DNA from 4 places in the Kitasatospora griseola genome. Region 4 is predicted to be linked to each of the others. Evidence: riboswitches for the same ligand, from Rfam matches in the RefSeq annotation. Region 4 holds a riboswitch; each other region holds the start of a gene.
The links. Region 4 has a riboswitch for cyclic di-AMP ahead of ACI1MP_RS25200 (peptidoglycan DD-metalloendopeptidase family protein). Riboswitches for the same ligand answer to the same signal wherever they lie in the genome.
Positions count from the first base shown of each region.

Region 1: another riboswitch for cyclic di-AMP. It lies ahead of ACI1MP_RS27055 (NlpC/P60 family protein); the one in region 4 lies ahead of ACI1MP_RS25200 (peptidoglycan DD-metalloendopeptidase family protein).
Region 2: another riboswitch for cyclic di-AMP. It lies ahead of ACI1MP_RS17960 (M23 family metallopeptidase); the one in region 4 lies ahead of ACI1MP_RS25200 (peptidoglycan DD-metalloendopeptidase family protein).
Region 3: another riboswitch for cyclic di-AMP. It lies ahead of ACI1MP_RS35735 (transglycosylase family protein); the one in region 4 lies ahead of ACI1MP_RS25200 (peptidoglycan DD-metalloendopeptidase family protein).

Region 1 is NZ_CP173360.1:5,955,412-5,960,510, forward strand. Features, by position in the region: gene ACI1MP_RS27045 (NYN domain-containing protein) at 1-706, shown strand, start outside; gene ACI1MP_RS27050 (NlpC/P60 family protein) at 900-1,934, shown strand; cyclic di-AMP (ydaO/yuaA leader) riboswitch at 2,297-2,452, shown strand; gene ACI1MP_RS27055 (NlpC/P60 family protein) at 2,463-3,530, shown strand; gene ACI1MP_RS27060 (NlpC/P60 family protein) at 3,742-4,794, shown strand; gene ACI1MP_RS27065 (hypothetical protein) at 4,920-5,099, shown strand, end outside.
Region 2 is NZ_CP173360.1:4,003,136-4,008,234, forward strand. Features, by position in the region: gene ACI1MP_RS17940 (sensor domain-containing protein) at 1-153, opposite strand, end outside; gene ACI1MP_RS17945 (GNAT family N-acetyltransferase) at 272-838, opposite strand; gene ACI1MP_RS17950 (hypothetical protein) at 889-1,701, shown strand; gene ACI1MP_RS17955 (DUF3995 domain-containing protein) at 1,817-2,308, shown strand; gene ACI1MP_RS17960 (M23 family metallopeptidase) at 2,318-3,085, opposite strand; cyclic di-AMP (ydaO/yuaA leader) riboswitch at 3,096-3,259, opposite strand; gene ACI1MP_RS17965 (YiaA/YiaB family inner membrane protein) at 3,476-3,766, shown strand; gene ACI1MP_RS17970 (alpha/beta fold hydrolase) at 3,887-4,708, shown strand; gene ACI1MP_RS17975 (TetR-like C-terminal domain-containing protein) at 4,708-5,099, shown strand, end outside.
Region 3 is NZ_CP173360.1:8,033,775-8,038,873, reverse strand. Features, by position in the region: gene ACI1MP_RS35745 (MFS transporter) at 1-437, opposite strand, end outside; gene ACI1MP_RS35740 (MFS transporter) at 535-1,788, opposite strand; cyclic di-AMP (ydaO/yuaA leader) riboswitch at 2,314-2,482, shown strand; gene ACI1MP_RS35735 (transglycosylase family protein) at 2,486-3,712, shown strand; gene ACI1MP_RS35730 (diiron oxygenase) at 3,841-4,767, opposite strand; gene ACI1MP_RS35725 (pseudouridine synthase) at 4,895-5,099, opposite strand, start outside.
Region 4 is NZ_CP173360.1:5,541,099-5,546,197, forward strand. Features, by position in the region: gene ACI1MP_RS25190 (PP2C family protein-serine/threonine phosphatase) at 1-1,152, shown strand, start outside; gene ACI1MP_RS25195 (hypothetical protein) at 1,541-1,735, shown strand; cyclic di-AMP (ydaO/yuaA leader) riboswitch at 2,108-2,263, shown strand; gene ACI1MP_RS25200 (peptidoglycan DD-metalloendopeptidase family protein) at 2,266-3,267, shown strand; tRNA gene ACI1MP_RS25205 (tRNA-Gly) at 3,494-3,567, opposite strand; tRNA gene ACI1MP_RS25210 (tRNA-Pro) at 3,718-3,791, shown strand; gene tig (trigger factor) at 3,997-5,099, shown strand, end outside.

The sequences.
Region 1 (5,099 bases), 410 kb from region 4:
CGCCGCCGCGGCCGAGCGCGGCGCCGCCGAGGTGGAGGCCCGCCGGCTGCGGCACCGGGTGTCCGAGCTGGAGTCCGCGGTGGAGACCGGGCGGCGCACCGCCCGGGAGGGCCGCAGCGTCGAGGACATGCGGCTGCGGCTGCTGTTGGACACCGTGCTGCAGTCCGCGCAGGGCCTGCAGCGGGAGTTGGCACTGCCGGTGACGGCGCTGCGCCCCGCCGACCTGGTGGAGGCGGTGGAGCCCGGCTCGGCCTCGCCGCACGACGTGGCCCGGCGCGGCCTGGCCGAGGACGATCCGGCGCTGCTGGACCAGCTGCTGGCCATCCCGCAGGTCCACCTGGTGGTGGACGGCTACAACGTGACCAAGACCGGCTATCCGCAACTGCCGCTGGAGCAGCAGCGGCTGAGGCTGCTGGGCGGCCTGGCGATGCTGGCCCAGCGGACCCAGGCCGAGGTGACCTGCGTGTTCGACGGCCAGGACCTGGACGTGCCGGTGATCATGGCTCCGCCGCGCGGTGTGCGGGTCCGGTTCAGTCGGACCGGGGAGACCGCGGACGAGCTGATCCGCCGCATGGTGCGGGCCGAGCCGCAGGGCCGGCCGGTGGTGGTGGTCTCCGCCGACAAGGAGGTCGCGGACGGGGTGCGCAAGGCCGGCGCCCGCCCGGTGGCCTCGGTGCTGCTGCTGAACCGGCTGTCGCGCAGCTGATCGAGTTGACGGGCGGTCAGCGGCGTTGAAGCGTCCGGAGTGTGTCGGTGTGGTGAAAGGGGGCGGAGAAGCCCATTCGGGAGCCCCCCGGGAGTGGACGCGGAGGTAGGGACTTCACTAGGGTCTGGCGTCAAACCTATATTCCGGACTATCGCCTGATCGGGTGAGTCCAGCAGGAAGAAGGAGCACCGCCGTGGCCTCCCACCGCCGTCCCAAGCAGCCGAGTCGCGCCCGGGTGACCGTGCTGACCGCTGCCGCCGCGACCGCGGTCGCCCTGTCGGCCCAGGTGAGTGCGCACGCCGCGCCGGCCCAGCCGAACAAGGACGAGGTCAAGGCGCAGGTCGACAAGCTGCTGGAGGAGCAGGAGCAGGCCGCCGAGAAGTACAACGGCGCCAAGGAGAAGGCCGACCAGCTGCGCAAGCAGGCCGACCAGCTGCAGGACCAGGTGGCCCGCGGCCAGGAGCAGCTGACCGAGCTGGCCTCCGGGCTGGCGGCGGTGGCCGGCGACCAGTACCGGCACGCGGGCATCGACCCGTCGATGCAGCTGATGCTCTCCTCCGACCCGGACAAGTACCTGGACCAGGCGTCCTCCTTCGACCAGGCGGCCAGCACCCAGGCCGCCACGCTGAAGTCGCTGGAGGACCAGCAGCGCCGGCTGGACCAGCAGAAGCAGGAGGCGGCGACCGTCCTGGCCGAGCTGGACAGCTCCACCCAGGCGCTCAACGACGCCAAGAACGACGTGCAGAGCAAGCTCCAGGAGGCGCAGAAGCTGCTCAGCCAGCTCTCCGCCACCGACCGGGCCGCGATCCTGCGCGGCGGCGGCGCAGCCTCGCGCGGCGCCGACCGGGTCGACCTGGGCAGCCTGCCGAAGGCCGCCGGCTACGCCGGCGTCGCGGTGCAGCGGGCGCTCGACAAGCGCGGCTCGGCCTACGTGTGGGGCGCGACCGGCCCGAGCACCTTCGACTGCTCCGGCCTGATGGTGTGGGCGTACGCGCAGGCCGGCGTCTCGCTGCCGCGCACCTCGCAGTCGCAGGCCGGCGTGGGCACCAACGTGGGCAAGGACTGGCACAACGCGCAGCCCGGTGACCTGGTGGTCTACTACAACGACGCGCACCACGTGGGCATGTACGTCGGCAACGGCATGGTGGTGCACGCGCCGCGCACCGGCGACGTGGTGAAGCTGATGGCCGCGGACACCCTGCCGATCCTCACCATCCGCCGGGTCTGACGGTCCGACAATCCGGACATACGCCCCAGAGGGCGACAACTGACGCGCCGTGACACGCCCGGACGGGTCGAGATTCCACTGTGATCTCGAACACGTCCGGGCGTTGTGTTTTTCGATGGAACGAAGGGAAATGCTGCGCACTGTGCAACGAATCCCTTACGTTCGGTCATTTCCGTAATCGAAATTGACTCAGATTCAGATTTTTTTCGGACAAGGATTTGAACCGATCACGGATCGGTTACTAGGGTCTTGGTTCGACCGCCGCAGAGTCGATCGCCCAAGGGGGGCGACGGTGGGGGTCGCCGCCGAGTCCGTGACACAGCGGGCGGATCGTCAGAACGAGGTCCGCCGACGGGGATACCCCTGCGGGGGTGCTGTCGAACGGAGCCGGGGAACCACGTTCCCCCGGGGTGAATCGGCGCCGGGCCGGCCGCGACAGCGGTCGGTGAAGCGCTGTAGGGCATCTCTTCCGGCCCGAACCCGTCAGCTCACCCGGTAGGCGGTGTGAGGAAGAAGGAGTCCGCCTTCGTGGCGTCCCATCGCCGTCCCAAGCCCGTCGGCCGTGCCCGGGTCTCGATTCTCACTGCCGCTGCCGCCACCGCCGTCGCGCTCTCCGCGCAGACCGGCGCGCACGCCGACCCGGCGCCCACCAAGGACCAGGTCAAGCAGCAGGTCGACCAGCTCAACGAGCAGGCCGAGGTGAAGACCGAGGCGCTCAACGCCTCCGTCGAGAAGCAGCAGAACCTGCAGAAGCAGGTCACCCAGTTGCAGGACCAGCTGGCCCGCCAGCAGGACCAGGTGACCACCGTTCAGGACAGCCTGGCCAACATCGCCGCCGAGCAGTACCGCAACGGCGGCATCTCGCAGACCATGCAGCTGATGCTCTCCAGCAGCCCGGACGCCTTCCTCGGGCAGGCCGGCACGCTCAACACGGTCGGCGCCACCCAGGCGGACCTGCTGAAGAGCTTCAAGGCCGAGCAGGCCAAGCTGGACGGGCAGCGCAAGGAGGCCGAGCAGAAGCTCGCCGAGCTGGACACCACCACGAAGGCCCTCCAGGCCGACAAGGAGGACGTCCAGGCCAAGCTGGCCAAGGCGCAGGACCTGCTCAACACGCTCACCCAGAAGGAGCGCGACGAGCTCGCCGCGGCCGAGGCCAAGGCCGCCGACGCCTCCCGCAGCCAGGCCGAGCGGGCCTCCCGCGACACCGCCCGGACCGACCTCGCCGCCCCGGTGCAGGCTCCGGCCGGCTACGCGGGCGCCGCGATGAGCGCCGCGCTGTCCAAGCTGGGCAGCTGGTACTCCTACGGCGCGGCCGGCCCGAGCACCTTCGACTGCTCCGGTCTGATGCAGTGGGCCTACGCCCAAGCGGGTGTGTCGATCCCGCGCACCTCGCAGGCCCAGGCGGGTGCCGGCACCAACATCGGCACCAACATCGCCAACGCCCGACCGGGTGACCTGATCATCTACTACGGCGACCAGCACCACGTCGGCATGTACGTCGGCAACGGGCAGATCGTGCACGCCCCGCACACTGGCGCGCAGGTCCGCTACGAGTCCGCCACCGTGATGCCGATCACCAAGATCGTCCGGATCTGACGGCTCCTTCGAGCGCCCGGCCCGGCACCCCGCACAGGGGGTGCCGGGCCGCACTCGTTCCGGTGTCCGATTCGCGGTCGAATATTCGAGGTTGTCAGGGTTTGGACTGGATCCTTCCGACTCGCTAACCTCTGGCCCGGCCCCCCGTGCGGACGGCCGCCCGACCGGCGGGCGGCGGCGGAGGCCGGCCGCAGGAACGGAGTCGTCGCACGTGTCCGTGCACCGTCGCCCCCCACTGCCCGGTGTCCAGCGCCTCGCCCGCGCCCTGGCGCTCACCGCCGCCGCGACCGGCGTCCTCCACCTCGGCGTCGCCCCGGCCGGCGCCGCGCCGACCGACCCGCCCGACCGCACCGACGTCAAGGCGCAGGTCGACCAGCTGTACGAGGAGGCCGAGCAGGCGAACGAGAAGTACAACGCGGCCCAGGAGCAGCAGCGAAGGCTGCAACGCGAGGCCGGCGCCCTGCAGAGCCAGGTCGCGGCCGGGCAGGACGACCTCAACCGGCTGCGCGGCGACCTCGGGGCGGTGGTCGCCGCCCAGTACCGCACCCAGGGCCTCGACCCCACCCTGCGGCTGATGCTCGACAAGGACCCGGCGTCCTACCTGGCCGGCGCCCGCGCCCTCGGCCAGGCCACCGAGCGGCAGAACGAGACCCTGCGCGAGCTGCACGAACGGCAGCGCCGACTGGACCAGCGACGCCAGGAGGCCACCGCCAAGCTCGACGAACTGGAACAGGCCCGGCAGCGCCTGGCCGCCGCCAAGGACGAGGTCCACAGCCGGCTCGCCCGGGCCCAGCGGCTGCTGGGCGGCCTCAGCGCCGCCGAGCGGGTCCGGCTGGCCGACGACGACGCCCGGGACGCCCAGGACCGCGCCACCCGCGGCACCGACCGGCTCGACCTCGGCGACCTGCCCCCCGCGTCCGACCGCGCCGCGGCCGCGCTGAACGCCGCCGTCTCGAAGATCGGCTCCCCGTACGTGTACGGATCCACCGGCCCGACCACGTTCGACTGCTCCGGTCTGATGTACTGGGCGTGGCGGCAGGCCGGAGTGACCCTGCCGCGGACCTCGCAGGGACAGGCCTCGGCCGGTCGGCGGGTGAGCCTCGCCGAAGCCCGGCCCGGAGACCTGGTGATCTTCTTCAAGGACAGGCACCACGTCGGCATGTACGCCGGCGGCGGGGTCGTCGTGCACGCGCCCCACCCCGGCGCCCGGGTCCGCTACGAGAGCGTCGGCGCGATGCCGGTCAACTCGGTGGTGCGGGTCTGAACCAGCACGAGCCCCTGGTCACCGACCTGCCGCCGGAAGCCCCGCGACAGGCCGGGGCCTCGCTGTCCCGGCGGGCCGCGCTGCTGGTCGCCGCCGGGTGCGCCGCCCAGCTGTCGCTGCCCCGGGTGCTTCCGGCCGGGCCCGCCGCGCCGGCCGCCGCCCCGCCCGGGCCGGGCGCGCCGTCCGGGGCCCGGGAGGCCGTCACGCAGGTGCTGGCGCGGCGGGCGAGCGCGATCCTGCGGCGCGACCCCGGCGGCCTGCCGACGGCGGTGGGCGCCGAGGAGGCCGACCGGGACGTGCTCACC
Region 2 (5,099 bases), 1.5 Mb from region 4:
TGTGACGACGACGGAGAAGCCGAGTATGGCGACGGGCAGGCCGCTGAGCGCGAAGCCGAGCTCCCGGAAGCCTGCCCGGGAGATCGGGGCGCGCCAGAACCCGGGCCGGATGGAGTGGTCGCCGGTGGTGGCACGGTACGCAGCGGTGGACATCCGCGGTCCTTCGGTGGTCGGGGTCGGCACCGCCGGTCGGCGGCGCCGGGCACCCTTCAAAGGTGCCGCACCGGGCCCGGTCGCCGGTATGAGGCCTGCTGCCGAGTTCGGGGTGGGGTTATCCCCCGGCTCCGGGGGTGGCCAGGGCCCGCCATTCGGGGGCGAGCAGCGAGTACTGGAGGGCGTCGTGCCAGCTGCCGCCCCAGTGGGACTCGGCGCGGATCCGGCCCTCGTACCGGAAGCCCGCCCTGACCAGCACCCGGGCGGCGGCCGGGTTGGCCGGGTCGGTGCGGGCGAACAGCCGGTGCAGGCCGAGGGTGTCGAAGCCGAGCGCGCACAGCAGCGCGGTGACCTCCCCGGCGTGGCCGCGGCCCCAGGTGTCGGGGCGCAGCGCGCAGCCGAGTTGGGCGGCGTGCTCGCCCTCGCGGGTGAGGGCGGCCTGGCCGATCGACTCGCCGGCGGCGTCGTCGACGGCCAGCCGGTAGTGCTGCCGGGGTTCCGCTTCGGCCTCGTCGAGGTAGAGCTCGATCTGGTCGGCGCACTCCTCGAAGTCGGCGGCGTCGAACGGGAGATGGCGGACGGTCCGGGGGTCGCCGTGGACGGCGTGCAGCGCGGCGACCTCCTCGGGGGTGTGGCGGTACTCCCGCAGGGTGAGCCGGGGGCCGGTCAGCCGGACGGTTTCCATGGCGCCCGACCCTACCGGGCGGCCCCGCGCGGACCGGCTACCGTACCTGGGTGGACGACGAAGACCTGCACCTGCTCCCCCGTACCCGAGCCGCCGACCTGCTGGAGTGGGCCGCCGAGGAGGGTTTGGAGGCGGTACCCGAGCCCGCGGTGCGAACCGTCCTGACGCTGCTGGAGCTGGGCGGCGCCCGGATGCACGACGGTTTCCCGGAGCTGACCTCGCCGGTGCTGGAGCACCTGCTGTACGAGCAGCTGCACCTGTACGTCCAGCCGGACGGCGACGCCCGGGCGTACCCGGCGGCGGTGCAGCTGCTGATCGAGTGGCAGCGGGCGGCGCGGCGGCTGAACGCCAAGCGGCTGGAGAAGCTGCGCGAGGAGACCGACTGGCAGGGCGAGGTGCTGGTGGGCTCGCTGCTGCTCCGGTCCGACCTGCTGACCTGGCCCCGGCTGTACACCCTGCTGCTGCGCGCGGACGGCGTGCCGGTGGAGGACCTCGACCGGGTGCGGGGCTGGCTGGAGGAGTTCCGGGCGCTGGACGTCGAGGAGCGCTTCGCCGCGTACGAGCGGGTGCCGGGCGTGGAGCCGGACGGCGGCTGGGGCCCGGAGCGGGCGCTGCTGGTCGGGGTGTCCACGGACGGCGCGCGCCGGCTGCTGGAGCAGGGCCTGATGCGGCGCAGCTACCGCAACCTGGCGGAGCTGACCGCCCGGGGTCTGCCGATGCCGGACGAACTCGCCGGGGAGTTCGAGGAGTTCGAGGAGGCGGTGGCACAGGCCGCGATCGACCTGTGCGGCGAGTGGACGGTACCGGGGCTGGCCCGGCTGCTGCTGGAGGAGTTCCCGGAGCTGGCCCCCGAGGTGTACTGAGGGCTCCGGCCCGTCGGGTCCGCCGTTCGGAGGACCCGGGGATCGTCCTGATGATCCATCGGCCGTGGCCGTCCGGACGATCCGCGGGGCGGGGCCGCCGGGCCAGGGTGGAGCCATGGACATCGTGACTCCCGCCGGCGCCGCCGCGGCCGGCCTGTGCCCGTCGTTCCGGCGGGTCGCCGCCCTGGCCGCCGCGTTCTGGTCGGCGGGCTTCGCCCTGGTGCACCTGTACTGGCTGCTGGGCGGCCGGGCCGGGCGGCCTGTCGGTGCTGGACAACACGCCGCTGCTGGTGATCGACGTCGTCGCGACACCGCTGTGCGCGGCGGCCGCTGCCCTGGCGCTGGTGCGGCCGTGGGGCGGGCGGCTGCCGGCCCGCAGCTGCTGTGGGCCGCGCGGGGCACGGCGGTGGTGCTGATCGTGCACGCCGCGCCGTCCGTGCCGGACCGGGCGGCGCTGGCGGCCGGTCACCGCTCGGTGGCGGAGCCGGCCGCGACGGCCCGCTTCGCGACACTGCTGTACGAGCCGTTCTTCCTGGCCGGCGGGGTGCTGTTCGGGTGCGCGGTGTTCGGCCGCCGACTCCTGCCGGGAGACGACGGCCGTCGGTGAGCGCGGGAGTTACGGCTGCAGGCCGAGCTGCTGGAGCCAGGGCAGCGGGTCGACCGGGGCGCCGCCGCCGGGGCGGACCTCCAGGTGCAGGTGCGGGCCGGTGACGTTGCCGGTGGCGCCGACCGCGCCGAGCACGGCGCCGGGGGCGACCGGGCCGGAGGCGGTGACGATCCGGGAGAGGTGGCAGTACCAGAGTTCGGTGCCGTCGGGGAGGGTCTGGATGACCCGGTAGCCGTAGGGGCCGGACCAGCCCGCCGAGGTGACGGTGCCTCCGGCGACGGCGGCGACGGGGGTGCCGGTGCGGGCGGCGAAGTCCAGGCCGGTGTGCAGGTGCGCCCAGTGCGAGCCGGCCTGGGCGAAGTGCGCGGTCAGCTGGTAGCCGGCCACCGGCAGGGTGTGCGCGTCCCGTTCGGCCTCGGCCTGCTGGGCGGCGCGCTTGGCCTCGGCGTCCTGGGCGGCGGCGAGCCGGGCGGATTCGTCGGCGGAGGTGCGCTGGCCGTCGGCCTGCTGCTGGATGCGGGCGGCGAGGGCGAGGCCGGGGTCGGCGGCGAGCAGTCCGTCGGAGACCTCGTCGGCGGCGGTGACGGGCACCGGGGCGGCGGCCTGCGCGGGGGCGGCGGCGAGTCCGGTGGCGCTGAGCGCGGCGGTCATCGCGGTGACGCCCAGCAGGGGCGCGCCGGCGCGGGACTGACGGGGCAGCCGGTGCCGGGCGGCTTCCGGCTCGACCGGGTGGTCGAGCAGCTGGGTGCCGGTGCTCTCGGTGTAGGTCGACGCCACGGGGGCGTGCTCCTTCCTTCCCTGCCGCCGACCGGGTTAGCTGACGGGTTCGGAGGTGGAAGGTCTCCTACGGTCGGGCCCAGGGCCGTCCCGATTCACCCCGGTGGAACGTGGTTCCCCGGCTCCTGGGACGCCCCGAAGGGTGTGCCCAAGTGGATTAGGCGTGGCGCACGGTGCCGCATGGTTACGGCGTTGCCGACCGCGCTGCGTTATCAAACGTTAATCCTATGGACCCCATGATTCCAAGCTCCTCCCGGGAGACGGTGAAGATTTCCTGACGCCCTATGGGCGATTTATGACGATTCACCAGGCCGTACCTGACGGATGGTGACCGCACGGTTGAGTATCCGTACTCACGCCCCGCTCCCGGGCCGGCGCGACCCTGATGCCATGACCGCAACCGTGCCGCACCGGACCACCGCCGCCTACTTCCTGCAGGCCGCCGCCTCCTTCGCGCTGGCCGCCATCGCCCTCACCATCGGGATCGCCTACCTGCCGGTGAGCGCCTGGATGCGCGCCTTCCTCGCCGTCGGCGTGCTGTACGTGATCACTTCCGCGTTCACGCTGGCCAAGGTGGTCCGGGACCGCCAGGAGGAGGGCGCGATCACCAGCCGGGTGGACCAGGCCCGGCTGGAGAAGCTGCTCGCCGAGCACGACCCGTTCAAGATGGAGAACATCTGACGACCCGGCCGGCCGCCCCGCTTGACGGCTAAGGCTATTAGCCTTAGCTTTATGGCTATCGGCAGTCGGTCGGGCCTCCAGCGCCCGGCGCACCGCACCCGCCCGCCCAGGAGGCCCACCATGAGCAGCACCCTCGGCACCACCCGGTACCTCGACGTCACCGGCGGCCGGATCGCCTACGACGACACCCCCGGCGACGGCGTCCCGGTGGTCCTGCTGCCCGGCATGCTCGACAAGCGCGCCGCCTACCGGCACCTCGTCCCGCTGCTGACCGCCGCCGGACACCGGGTGATCACCATGGACCTGCGCGGCCTCGGCGAGTCCTCCACCGGCTTCACCGACCACTCCCCCGCCGCGATCGCCGAGGACCTGGTCGCCCTGCTCGACCACCTCGACCTGCGCGGCGCCGTCCTGGCCGGCAGCTCGTACACCGGCGCCACGGTGGTCCGCACGGCCGGACTCGCCCCCGGGCGCACCGCCGGGGTGGTGCTGATCGACGCCTTCATCGAGAACCTCCCGCTGAACGGCTTCCAGAAGGCGATGTTCGGGCTGGCCGCCCCGCTGGTGTCCGCCTTCCCGGGCCTGTGGAGCGCGCTGCAGAAGTTCTACTACCCGACCGAGCGACCCGCCGACTTCGACGCCTACCGGGCCGGCCTCGCCGAGATGCTGCGCGAGCCCGCCCGCAAGGCCGCGCTGCGCGGCTACCTCAAGGGCGACTCCGCGCCGGTCGGCTGGTGCGAGGCCGTCGAGGTCCCCGCGCTGGTGCTGATGGGCAGCAAGGACCCCGACTTCCCGGACCCCGGGCTGATCGCCGACCGGCAGGCCGCCGCGCTGCGCGGCCGTAGGGTGATGATCGAGAACGCCGGCCACTACCCGATGGCCAGCCACCCGCAGGCGGTCGCCGACGCCCTGCTCCCCTTCCTGAACGAGGTCGCCCGCTGATGGCCCGCGCCGGACTCTCCCCCACCGCGGTGGTGGACCACGCCCTCGACCTGATCGACGCCCAGGGCGCCGAGACGCTCACCCTGGCCGCCGTCGCCGCCAGGGCCGGGGTCGCCACCCCCTCGCTGTACAAGCACGTCGCCGGGGGCCTGCCCGAACTGCGCCGCCTGGTCGCCGTCCGCACCCTCGACGACCTCACCGACCACCTGGCCGCCGCCGTCCTCGGCCACTCCCGCGACGAGGCGGTCGCCGCCCTGCTCACCGCGTACGCCGGGTACGCCACCGGGTTCCCGCGGCGCTACGCCGCACTGCCGCAGGCCCCCGACCCCGATCCGGAGCTCACCGCGGCCGGCGAGCGGCTGGTGAACGTGCTGTTCGCCGTCCTGCGCGG
Region 3 (5,099 bases), 2.5 Mb from region 4:
TGGTTGACGCCGAGCAGCACGTTCGCCGCGACGATCCACCCCCAGGTCGGACCCCAGGCCAGCATCGCCGGAATCGGCAGGGCGATCAGCCAGCCCGCGATCAACACCGGCCTGCGCCCGTACCGGTCGGAGAGCGTGCCGGCGAAGAAGTTGGTGACCGCCTTGGTCGCGCCGAACGCCAGGATGTACGTCAGCGCACCCGTGTAGGCGGACAGGTGGAAGACCTGATCCGCGAGCAGCGGCAGGACTGTCCGTTCCTGGCCGAGCATGCCACCGACCAGGGCGTTGACCGCCACCAGCAGGCCGAACTGTGCAATGTTGGCGCGCAGCCCGAGTCGGATCGGCCGGCCCCCGGGCTGGCCGGCCGGGGTGGTGCGCGCCGCGGCGTTCGGCGTGGTTGCCGGGGGCGGCAGTGGGGGCTGGGCCTGGACGGACATGGGGGACTCCCGGGTGGTACGTGGGACGTGGTGCGTGGAGCGGTGCTCCGCGGGCGTCGATCGAGCGGGGGCACATCGGCGATCATATTCCAATCTTTTATGGATTAGTGGATGCAGGGATGGTCGCCGGCCGTGCAGGCAGTCCCCGAACCGCCGGCAGGGCGAGCAGGACGAGGCCGGCCGGCAGTGCCAGAGCGGTCATGCCGAACAGCGCCCGGTGCACGCCGATCCCGTCGGAGAGCGGGCCTGCGAGCACCAGGCCGAGCGGCATCAGCGCCTCCGCGGTCAGCTGGTCGTAGGAGCTGACCCGGGACAGCATCTGCTCGGGTATGTGCACCTGGAGTGACGTCTCCCACAGCACGAAGAACAGGGAGACGCCGACTCCGGTGCACGCCTCCAGCAGAGCGATCACCACGACCGGAGCGCCGGATCCGATGATCAGCGCCTGACAGGAGGCAACCACCATCGCGACGGCCGCCACCGCCATCGGACGGGCCGGTTTGAGGCGGTAGGCACAGACGTCGCCGACGATCGCACCGAGGCCGAAGGCGGTGACCACCACGGCCCAGGCGCCGGCCCCGCCCCACTCGCGATCCGCCAGCACCGGACCGAGCACGAACACCGAGGGCAGCACCACCACGTGGTAGACCGCGATCACGAGCATGCTCGACCACACCCAGGACCGCTGGCGCACCTGCTGCCAGCCGACCCGGAGTTCGGCCAGGAACCCGAGGCGCTCGGCCCGCTCCGTGACGGCCCTCCCGCCCACCGTGCCGAGCCTCGCCAGCACTGCGGCGCTGGCGGCGAAGCTCGCTGCGTCCGCCAGCAGTGCGCCGCCGGGGCCGGCGACGGCAACCAGCGCACCGGCCAGCACCGGGCCGACCACCAGCCCCGCCGAGTGGACGAACCCGCGCAGCGCATTGGCCTCGCCCAGCCGTTCACTGGGCACCAGCAGCGGCAGCAGCCCCGTGGAGGCAGGCAGGAAGAAAGCGTCCGCCACGCCGAACACCACCATCAGCGCCGCCAGCACCCCGACCCGGGCCGTCCCGGTGAGCAGCAGCACCGCGACAGCCGTCTGGACCGCGCACCGCACCAGATCGGAGACCAGCATGATCCGCTGTCTCGGTATCCGGTCCGCCCACACGCCGCCGGCCAGTGTGAACACCAGCATCGGCAGCAAGCCCGCCGCCGCCACCAGGCCGACATCGGCAGCTGACCCGCCGATCGACAGCACTGCGAACGGCAGCGCCACGAACGACACCCTGTCCCCCAGTACGGACAGCGACTGAGCGACGAACAGACGGGCGAACTGGCGCTCCACCCGGAGCACTTCGGGAATCAGCGCAGCCACGGGCACCTCCACAGCGGGTCGGGGAACAGCGATCACCGTGATGGTAGGGAGCCCCCGAACGGGCTGTCGCGCGATTTATCCGCAAGGTCGGCAATGCTCTGGTTCACCTCAACTGCCCATGCTTCTCAGGCGAGTTGACGTTCAGTCAAATTCATGGGACCGGAGCCCGGACGCCCGCCTTCCCCTCCACCCGATTCCCAATCCCACCGATCGGTCAGACTTTCGCATCCGATCGCCCCACCCCCGACTGCCCGATCACCCACCCCCCGACCACCCACCCCCCGACCACCCGATCAGACCGCTCCCCCTCCTCCGAACTCCCGCCAACCGGTCGCCCACGCACGGCCGCCACGCCTCCCCGCCCGCGCCCGGGCGCTCCGCGTCCGAACCCGGCCAGACCTGCGTGACTCGCCCGTGATGCCGGCGCGATGAGCTTGTGATTGCTCCGTTCGAGTGAATAGGCTCGGTCCGGCCCGCACCGCCGGGCCCCGCACGCGGCAACGCCGAACCCTGCCCGCCGCGTTGCCGGGTCGATCACCACAACCCTGGGCGGGGACGGGGGAACCAGGTACGTCGCCGTCCCCCACGGCTAGGGGTGAAGTCGCCCGAACCGGCTCCGACCGGCAGACGGCGGCCGGGCCTCCCTCCGGGTCCGAACCCGACAGCTCACCTCGCAGGCGTGCGGAGAGGATCGAGCATGCTCTTCACGGGTTCCGGGCGTCACCGTAAGCAGAGCCAGGCGGAGAAAGCCGCCGAGCGGGCCATCGCCGCGGCCGGCGTCGTCGGTGTCGGCATCGCACTGCCACTGCTCACCGCGACGGGTGCACAGGCCGCGCCCAGCGCGGTCTGGGACCGGGTCGCCGACTGCGAGAGCGGCGGCAACTGGAGTCTCGACTCGGGCGACGGCATGTACGGCGGTCTCCAGATCACCGCCCAGCGCTGGGTCGACTACGGCGGCACCCAGTACGCCGAGCTGCCCAACGGCGCCACCCGCAGCCAGCAGATCGTGGTCGCCGAACGCATCCTGGCCACCGAGGGCCCGCAGCCGTGGGCCTCGTGCGCCGACTCGTCGGACCTGCGCGTGGCCAGCGCTCCCGGCGTGGTGGACACCAACGACTCGGCGGACGAGTCGGGTGCGCTGCGCGGTGCCCGCGGCGCGGCAGCTGCCAACACCGCCTCGGACGGCACCGTCGCCGCCCCGAACGCCGCCCCGGTCTTCTCCGGCCTGCCCGGCTACGACCCGGTGTCCCACGTGTACTGGTACCAGAAGAACGGCGGCTGGTTCTGGACCAGCCACCAGAGCCTGTACGAGCGCTACATGCAGCTGACGCACCCGCAGCCGCCGACCGCTGCACCGTCCCCGACCACCACCCCGGACGCGCAGGCCCCGACCGCTCCGGCCACCCCGGTCGTCCCGGCACCGCCGACCGACCCGAGCACCGCCCCGAGCCCGAACCCCACCCCGAACCCCACCACGCCCTCCGACGGCCAGAATGGCAACGGAAACGGGCACGGGAACGGGACGGAGAACGGCAACAGCAACAACGGCGCAGGCAACGGCCAGGGGCAGGGTCAGGACCAGGGCCAGGGCGAGACCGGAGGCGGAAACGGAACCGGCGGCAACCAGTCGCCCGCACCGACCACCTCGCCGACCGCTCCGAACACCGACCCGAGCCAGGCGGCCGGCGCGCTGCAGCCGAGCACGTCCACGTCGCCCACCAGCAGCCCGCCGGCCACCGACACCCCGGCGGCCGGCACCCCGGCCGCCCAGCCGTACACCGTCGGCCCGGGTGACACGCTGGCGAAGATCGCCCGCACCCACGAGCTGGACGGCGGCTGGACCGAGCTCTACAACGCCAACAAGCAGGTGCTGGGCGAGAACCCGGACCTGATCCAGCCGGGCCAGGTGCTGAACCTGGGCTGAGGACTGCCAGGCCGGGCCACCGTCGCTTCGGGGCGGCGGCCCGGCGCGGTGCAGGCCGCCGCGGTGCTCCCTCGACGGAGTTCCCGGCGAGGCCGTCGCCCCGTCCCCGGCGCTCTCCCACTCCCCGCTCAGGCGATCACTCCGGCGGCGCGCAGCAGCCAGCGGTTGGCGGCGCCGACCAGTCCGGCGCGGTCCAGAACCCCGATCACCTTCCGGGCCATCTCGATCTTGGTGCTGCGCCAGTGGGGGTTGGCCCGGGCGACGGCCTTGCCGACCTTCGGGTCGAGGCCGACGGCGGCGTAGACCCGGGGGTGGATCAGCGCGGTGGTGGCGAAGTAGATGACCACTCCGAGGAACAGCTGCTCCCACCGGCGCTGCAGGAACCCGAGCCGCTTGCGCACGAGTTCCTCGCGGGCGTAGCTGATGTGTCGGGCCTCCTCGATGACGTGGATCCGGGAGACCTGCCGGGTGAGCGGCTGGAGCGTGTCGTCGTTCATCATTTCGCGTTGGAACGCGTCCAGGATCTCTTCGACGTACATGGTGCCGCCGAAGGTCTGGCTGTGGGTGGAGATCGCCTTGAACAGCCGGCCGAGGTTGTGGGCGACGAATCCGGCGCCGTACGCGGGGGCGCCCATCTTTTCGATCATGCGGGCGAACATGATCGAGTGCCGGCATTCGTCGGCGATCTCGGTGAGCGCGTACTGGACGTGGTTGCTGGTGGGGTCCCGGTCGAAGGCGTGCCGCAGCAGCATCTGCATGAGGATCTCCTCGAACCAGATGCCGACGCTGGCGATCGAGGCGACCTCGTGCTTGGAGAGTTCGATGCGCTCGCCCTCGGTCATCCGCTCCCACAGGTCGGTGCCGTAGAGGGAGAGGTGGCGGGGCGGGCAGTAGTAGGCGCCGGGGACGGGGTCGGCGTCCCAGTCGACGTCCTTGAGCGGGTTGAACGAGAGCTTCGCGGAGGAGGCGAGCAGGCGTTCGGCGGTGCGTTCCCGGTCGGGGGCGGTGCGCTCGCGGTCGGGGGCGCCGGGGGTGACGGCGGGCTGGGGCGGCATGCCGGCTCCTTCGCGGTGGGGCGGAGTCGAGGGTGGGATGGTGCCACTGCCGCGAAGGTAGAAGTTATTAGACTGTCCGTCAATACACCGCGCACAAGGAGGCGCAGACCGTCGGCCCGAGGGTCTGTCAGCCTCGCCAGCCGACCGGATCCGCCCATGCCGCCAGCACCCGTCCGCTGACGAAGCGCCGCGGCGTGCCGTCCACGGGGTCGGTGAACTCCAGCGAGCGCGCCAGCAGTTGGAGCGGGCGCCGGTAGTCCTCCGAGTCCTGTTCGGGCAGCAGCGCGGGGTAGATCGGGTCGCCGAGGATCGGCAGGCCCAGCCCGTTCATG
Region 4 (5,099 bases):
GTGACGGCCCGGCTGCGCGCTGCGCTGTACCGGGCCCGACGCAGGCTGCGCCGCACCGGCGTCGACTACTTCCGCGGCGACGGCGCCGACTGGTGGGCGTTCGCCGCCCTCGCCCTCGCCGTGCCCGTGCTGGTGCTGCTGAACATCGCGATCCCCGACTGGGCCCCACCCACCGCCCTGGTGCTGCCGGTGCTGGCCGGCGCCCTGCTGCTGCGCCCCGGCACCCTGGTGCTGCTGTACGCCGTCGCGGCGGGCGGGCTGATCGCCGAGTCCCTGGTGCACACCGGGGAGCGCGTCGCCAGCGCGCAGCCCGAGGCCTACACCCACGGCGTGACCCCGGGTGCCGCCCTGGTGGTCGGCGCGGTCGGCGTCGCCGGGCTGCTGGTCGCCCAGTTCCGCCGCCGGATCGGCGTGCCCTGGCGGGGCGGCTCCACCATGCTGTTCGACCTGCGCGAGCGGATCCGGGTCCAGGGCCGCATCCCGCAACTGCCCGACGGCTGGCACACCGACACCGCGCTGCGCCCGGCCGGCGGCCAGTCCTTCTCCGGCGACTTCATGGCCGCCGCCCGCACCGGCCCCGGCGGGCGGGTGCTCGAAGTCGTCCTCGCCGACGTCTCCGGCAAGGGCATGGACGCCGGCAGCCGCTCGCTGCTGCTGTCCGGCGCCTTCGGCGGACTGCTCGGCTCGCTGCCCGCCCACGACTTCCTGCCCGCCGCCAACGGTTACCTGCTGCGCCAGGACTGGGCAGAGGGCTTCGCCACCGCCGTCCACCTGGTGGTGGACCTGGACACCGGCGAGTACGAACTGCTCTCCGCCGGACACCTGCCCGGCATGCACCGCCTCGCGGGGGCCGGTTACTGGGAGGTCAAGGAGGCCGAGGGCCCGCTGCTCGGCGTCTACGACGAAGCCAAGTTCGAGGGGGTGCGCGGCACCCTCGGCCCCGGCGACGTCCTGATGCTGTGCACCGACGGCATGGTGGAGATCCCCGGCCGCGACCTCGCCGAGGGCATGGACCGGCTGATGGGCGAGGCCGACCGGCTGGTCGCCGCCGCACCGGCGGCGATCCGGTCCGGGGCGGCGGTCCGGCTGATCGACACCGTCGCCAAGCACGTCAACGACGACCGCGCGGTGCTGCTGATCTGGCGCCGCTGAACCCGCGGCGAGTGCAGACCCGGTGAGCGCGGAGTGTCCACGGAGTGTCAAACCCGGGCGTTGATCTTCGGCCAATTCCGGTGCGGCGTCCGGGCCGACCGGTGACACCGGATCTGCCTGCCGGTTTACCGCGCCGGCCTGCGCGGACCGCCGCCCGCCGACGGGCCGTCAGAACCCGTCCGCTATCGTCGCGGTCGGCGAAAATCAGTCCTACCAGGCGGGTTCGGGCGCAGGAGCCCCGGGCAAGTTCTTTACGCACTCCGCACGAGCGACCACACTGAGTCCGGATGGAGTGGTGGGGACACGGGGGGCTGGGGCCGGTTTCCGCCTGGGAGCCATCGCCGGCTTTCACCCGAACCCCCGCCACGAATCGAGGAAGTGAGTCCCGGTGGCCTTCTCCGTCTCCGCGCTTGTCCTGTTCGGCATCATCGTCGCGATCTTCATTCGCAACAAGCAGCTGAAGTCCGGGCACGCCATCGTCGCCGCCCTGTTCGGCTTCATGCTGAGCCAGTCGACCATGGCCGGCCCGATCCAGCAGTTCCTCACCTCGGTCTCCAAGGCCATCGCCTCGATCGCGGGTTGACGCCGCGTCGGCTCTCCGGCGACACGCCACGACGGGCGGGAGGCACCCCCGCACCGTCCATTCGGCCTGCCCGCAGGTGACCAGGGTCACCCACGGCGTCACGCCGGGTCCGCGACCGAACGCGCACGGTGGCCGAGGTCGCCCACCGTGCGGGGTTCGTGTGCGCACCGTCATGATCCCGTACGCGCACCGCAGCGGCCCGGTCGACACCGCGTGACCTGGTGGACCGTCAGCCCCTTCCCGATCTTGGGAACGGGGCCGGTCGGCGTTTGCCAGCCTCGCGGGCCGTGGGATTTGCTTCGTCCGCAGCCCGGCCAGTGACCGGGCGGGCCACCGGACGGAACGCCTAGTCCTGCCGTCGTCCGGTGCCGACCAGATACCACGCCACGGCAGGAGCGGGGGAACCACAGGTAAGTCGCCGGGCCCGGGAACATCCGGGAACGGCTCGGGGTGAAGCCGCAGTTCTGCGGCCGGGCAACTCTCGCCCGAACCCGACAGCTCACCTCGCAGGCGTCGGAGAGGAATGCTTCATGTCCGTTCAGGGCAAGCACCGCAAGCCGCGCCTGGCCACCGTCGCCCGCATCGCCATCGCCGCCGGTGTGGCCGGCGCCGCGATCGGTCTCCCGGTCACCGCCGCCTCCGCGCACACCGCCACCGAGCAGGGCGCCAACCGCCCGGCGTCCCAGGTCTCGACGGACGCGACGCCGGTCGCCTCCGCGCACGACTACCGGGTCGTCTCCGGCGACACCCTGTCCAAGATCGCTGCCGCGCAGCACGTGGACGGCGGCTGGGAGAAGCTCTACCAGGACAACCACTCCGTGGTCGGCGGCAACCCCGACCTGATCTTCCCCGGCCAGCAGCTGACCATCAACGGCCAGGCCGCCGCCCCCGCGAAGGCCCCGGCCGCCAAGTCCACCTCCTCGGACACCGCCGCGAAGCCCGCCGCCGCGCCGAAGCCCGCCGCTGCGCCGAAGCCCGCCACCAAGCCGGCCGTCACCGTCACGAAGCCGGCCGTCGCCGACACCGCCAAGACCCAGCAGGCGGCCCCGGCCCCGAAGGCGTCGACCCCGGCTCCGGCCGTCACCACCGTGCCGGTCGCTCCGGTCGCCGCGACCACCAGCGCCAACGCCGCGTACGTGGCCCCCGCGCCGGGCAAGGTCACCACCGGTTACAAGGTGGCCGGCTCCAACTGGTCCAGCGGCTACCACACCGGCATCGACTTCCCGGTCGCCACCGGCACCAGCCTCAAGGCCGTCGCCGCGGGCACCGTGGTCTCGGCCGGCAACGGCGGCGCCTACGGCAACCAGGTCGTCATCAAGCTGGCCGACGGCAAGTACGCCCAGTACGCCCACCTGTCCTCGATCTCCGTCTCGGCCGGCCAGGCCGTGACGGCGGGCCAGCAGATCGGCCTCTCCGGCGCCACCGGCAACGTCACCGGCCCGCACCTGCACTTCGAGATCCGCACCACCCCGGACTACGGCTCCGACATCGACCCCGTCGCCTACCTGGCGGCCCACGGCGTCAACGTCTGATCCACGCCTCACCCCCCGAAGGCCCCGCGCAGCCACCCGGCCGCCCGGGGCCTTCGGGCTGCCCGGGGTGCGGCGCTCCGGGCGGGCGGCCGGGGTGCGGCAGCGGGGTGCGGCAGGGGGGTCGAGGGGTGCGGCCGGGCGCGTGGTCGAGGGGTGTCGCCGAGGGGGTGACCGGCCGAAACGCCGACGGCCCCGACTGCGTGGGCAGTCGGGGCCGTCGGCCTGCTGGAGCGGGTGACGAGAATCGAACTCGCGTGACCAGTTTGGAAGACTGGGGCTCTACCATTGAGCTACACCCGCAAAGGCGTACCCGCACCGCAGTCGCGGTGGCGAGGACTGGATCAGGGTACCTGGTCGCGCCGGTGGATTGCACACTTCTTCCGCGTTGTCGGCTCGCGGATATCGCCCCGGTCGAGGGGTGGCCGACGTGTACTCTTCTGCTCGGCACCACGGGGTGTGGCGCAGGTTGGTAGCGCGTCCGCTTTGGGAGCGGAAGGCCGTCGGTTCGAATCCGGTCACCCCGACCGTGCGGCAGGGTCTCGTCGGTGGGCGGGGCCCTGTTGTCGTTGTGGGCGCGGGTGTTGGGGGGAGTCGCCCCGACCTGCACCCGGTGCCGGGCACAGTCGCTTTCGTGGTACCGGTAGGATGGACCGCTGGCGGTAGTACGGACAGCATTTCAGCCCCAACCGCCTATCGCCCTGACCGCAAGCCCCCCTAGGAGACCCAACCGTGAAGAGCGCCGTCGAGACTCTGAACCCGACCCGGGTTCGACTCACCGTCGAGGTGCCCTTCGAGGAGCTCAAGCCCAGCCTCGACGCGGCGTACAAGAAGATCAACCAGCAGGTCACCGTCCCGGGCTTCCGCAAGGGCAAGATCCCGAACCGGGTCATCGACCAGCGCTTCGGCCGTGGCGCGGTGCTGGAGGAGGCCGTCAACGACGCGCTTCCGCGCTTCTACACGCAGGCCGTCGACGAGGGCCAGATCGACGTGCTGGGCCAGCCGGACATCACCGACATCGCCGGTGTCGAGAACCTGGCCGACGGCGGTGACCTGAAGTTCACCGCCGAGGTCGACGTCCGTCCCGAGGTCACCCTGCCGGACTTCACCGAGATCGCCGTCGTGGTGGACCCGGTCGAGGTCACCGACGAGGACATCGAGAAGTCGCTGCAGCAGCTGCGCGAGCGCTTCAGCTCCGTGAAGGACGTCGAGCGCGCCGCCGCCGAGGGCGACGTCGTGGTCGTCGACCTCGAGGCCAAGGTCGACGGTGAGGTGCCGGAGGACGGCACCGCCACCGGCGTGAGCTACGAGATCGGCTCCGGCCGCCTGCTGGACGGCATCGACGAGGCCGTGGTCGGCCTGTCCGCCGGTGAGGCCAAGACCTTCACCACCACCCTCAAGGGTGGCACCCAGGCCGGCAAGGACTCCGAGGTCACCGTCACCGTGACCACCGTCCAGGAGAAGGAACTCCCCGAGCTGGACGACGAGTTCGCGCAGCTCGCCTCGGAGTTCGACACCCTGGAGGAGCTGCGCGGGGACTCCCGCAAGCGCCTTGAGCGGATGAAGGAGTTCGACCAGGCCACCCAGGCCCAGGAGAAGGTCCTGGACGAGCTGCTGACCCGGGTCGAGATGGACTACCCGGAGAAGCTGCTCGCGGACGAGATCGGCACCCGCAAGCACAACCTGGAGCACCACCAGCTGGAGCCGATGGGCCTGACCCTCGACACCTACCTCGCCTCCCAGGACAAGTCCCGCGAGGACTACGACAAGGAGACCGAGGAGCAGGCGAAGAAGGGCATCAAGACCCAGTTCGTCCTGGACCAGATCGTCAAGAA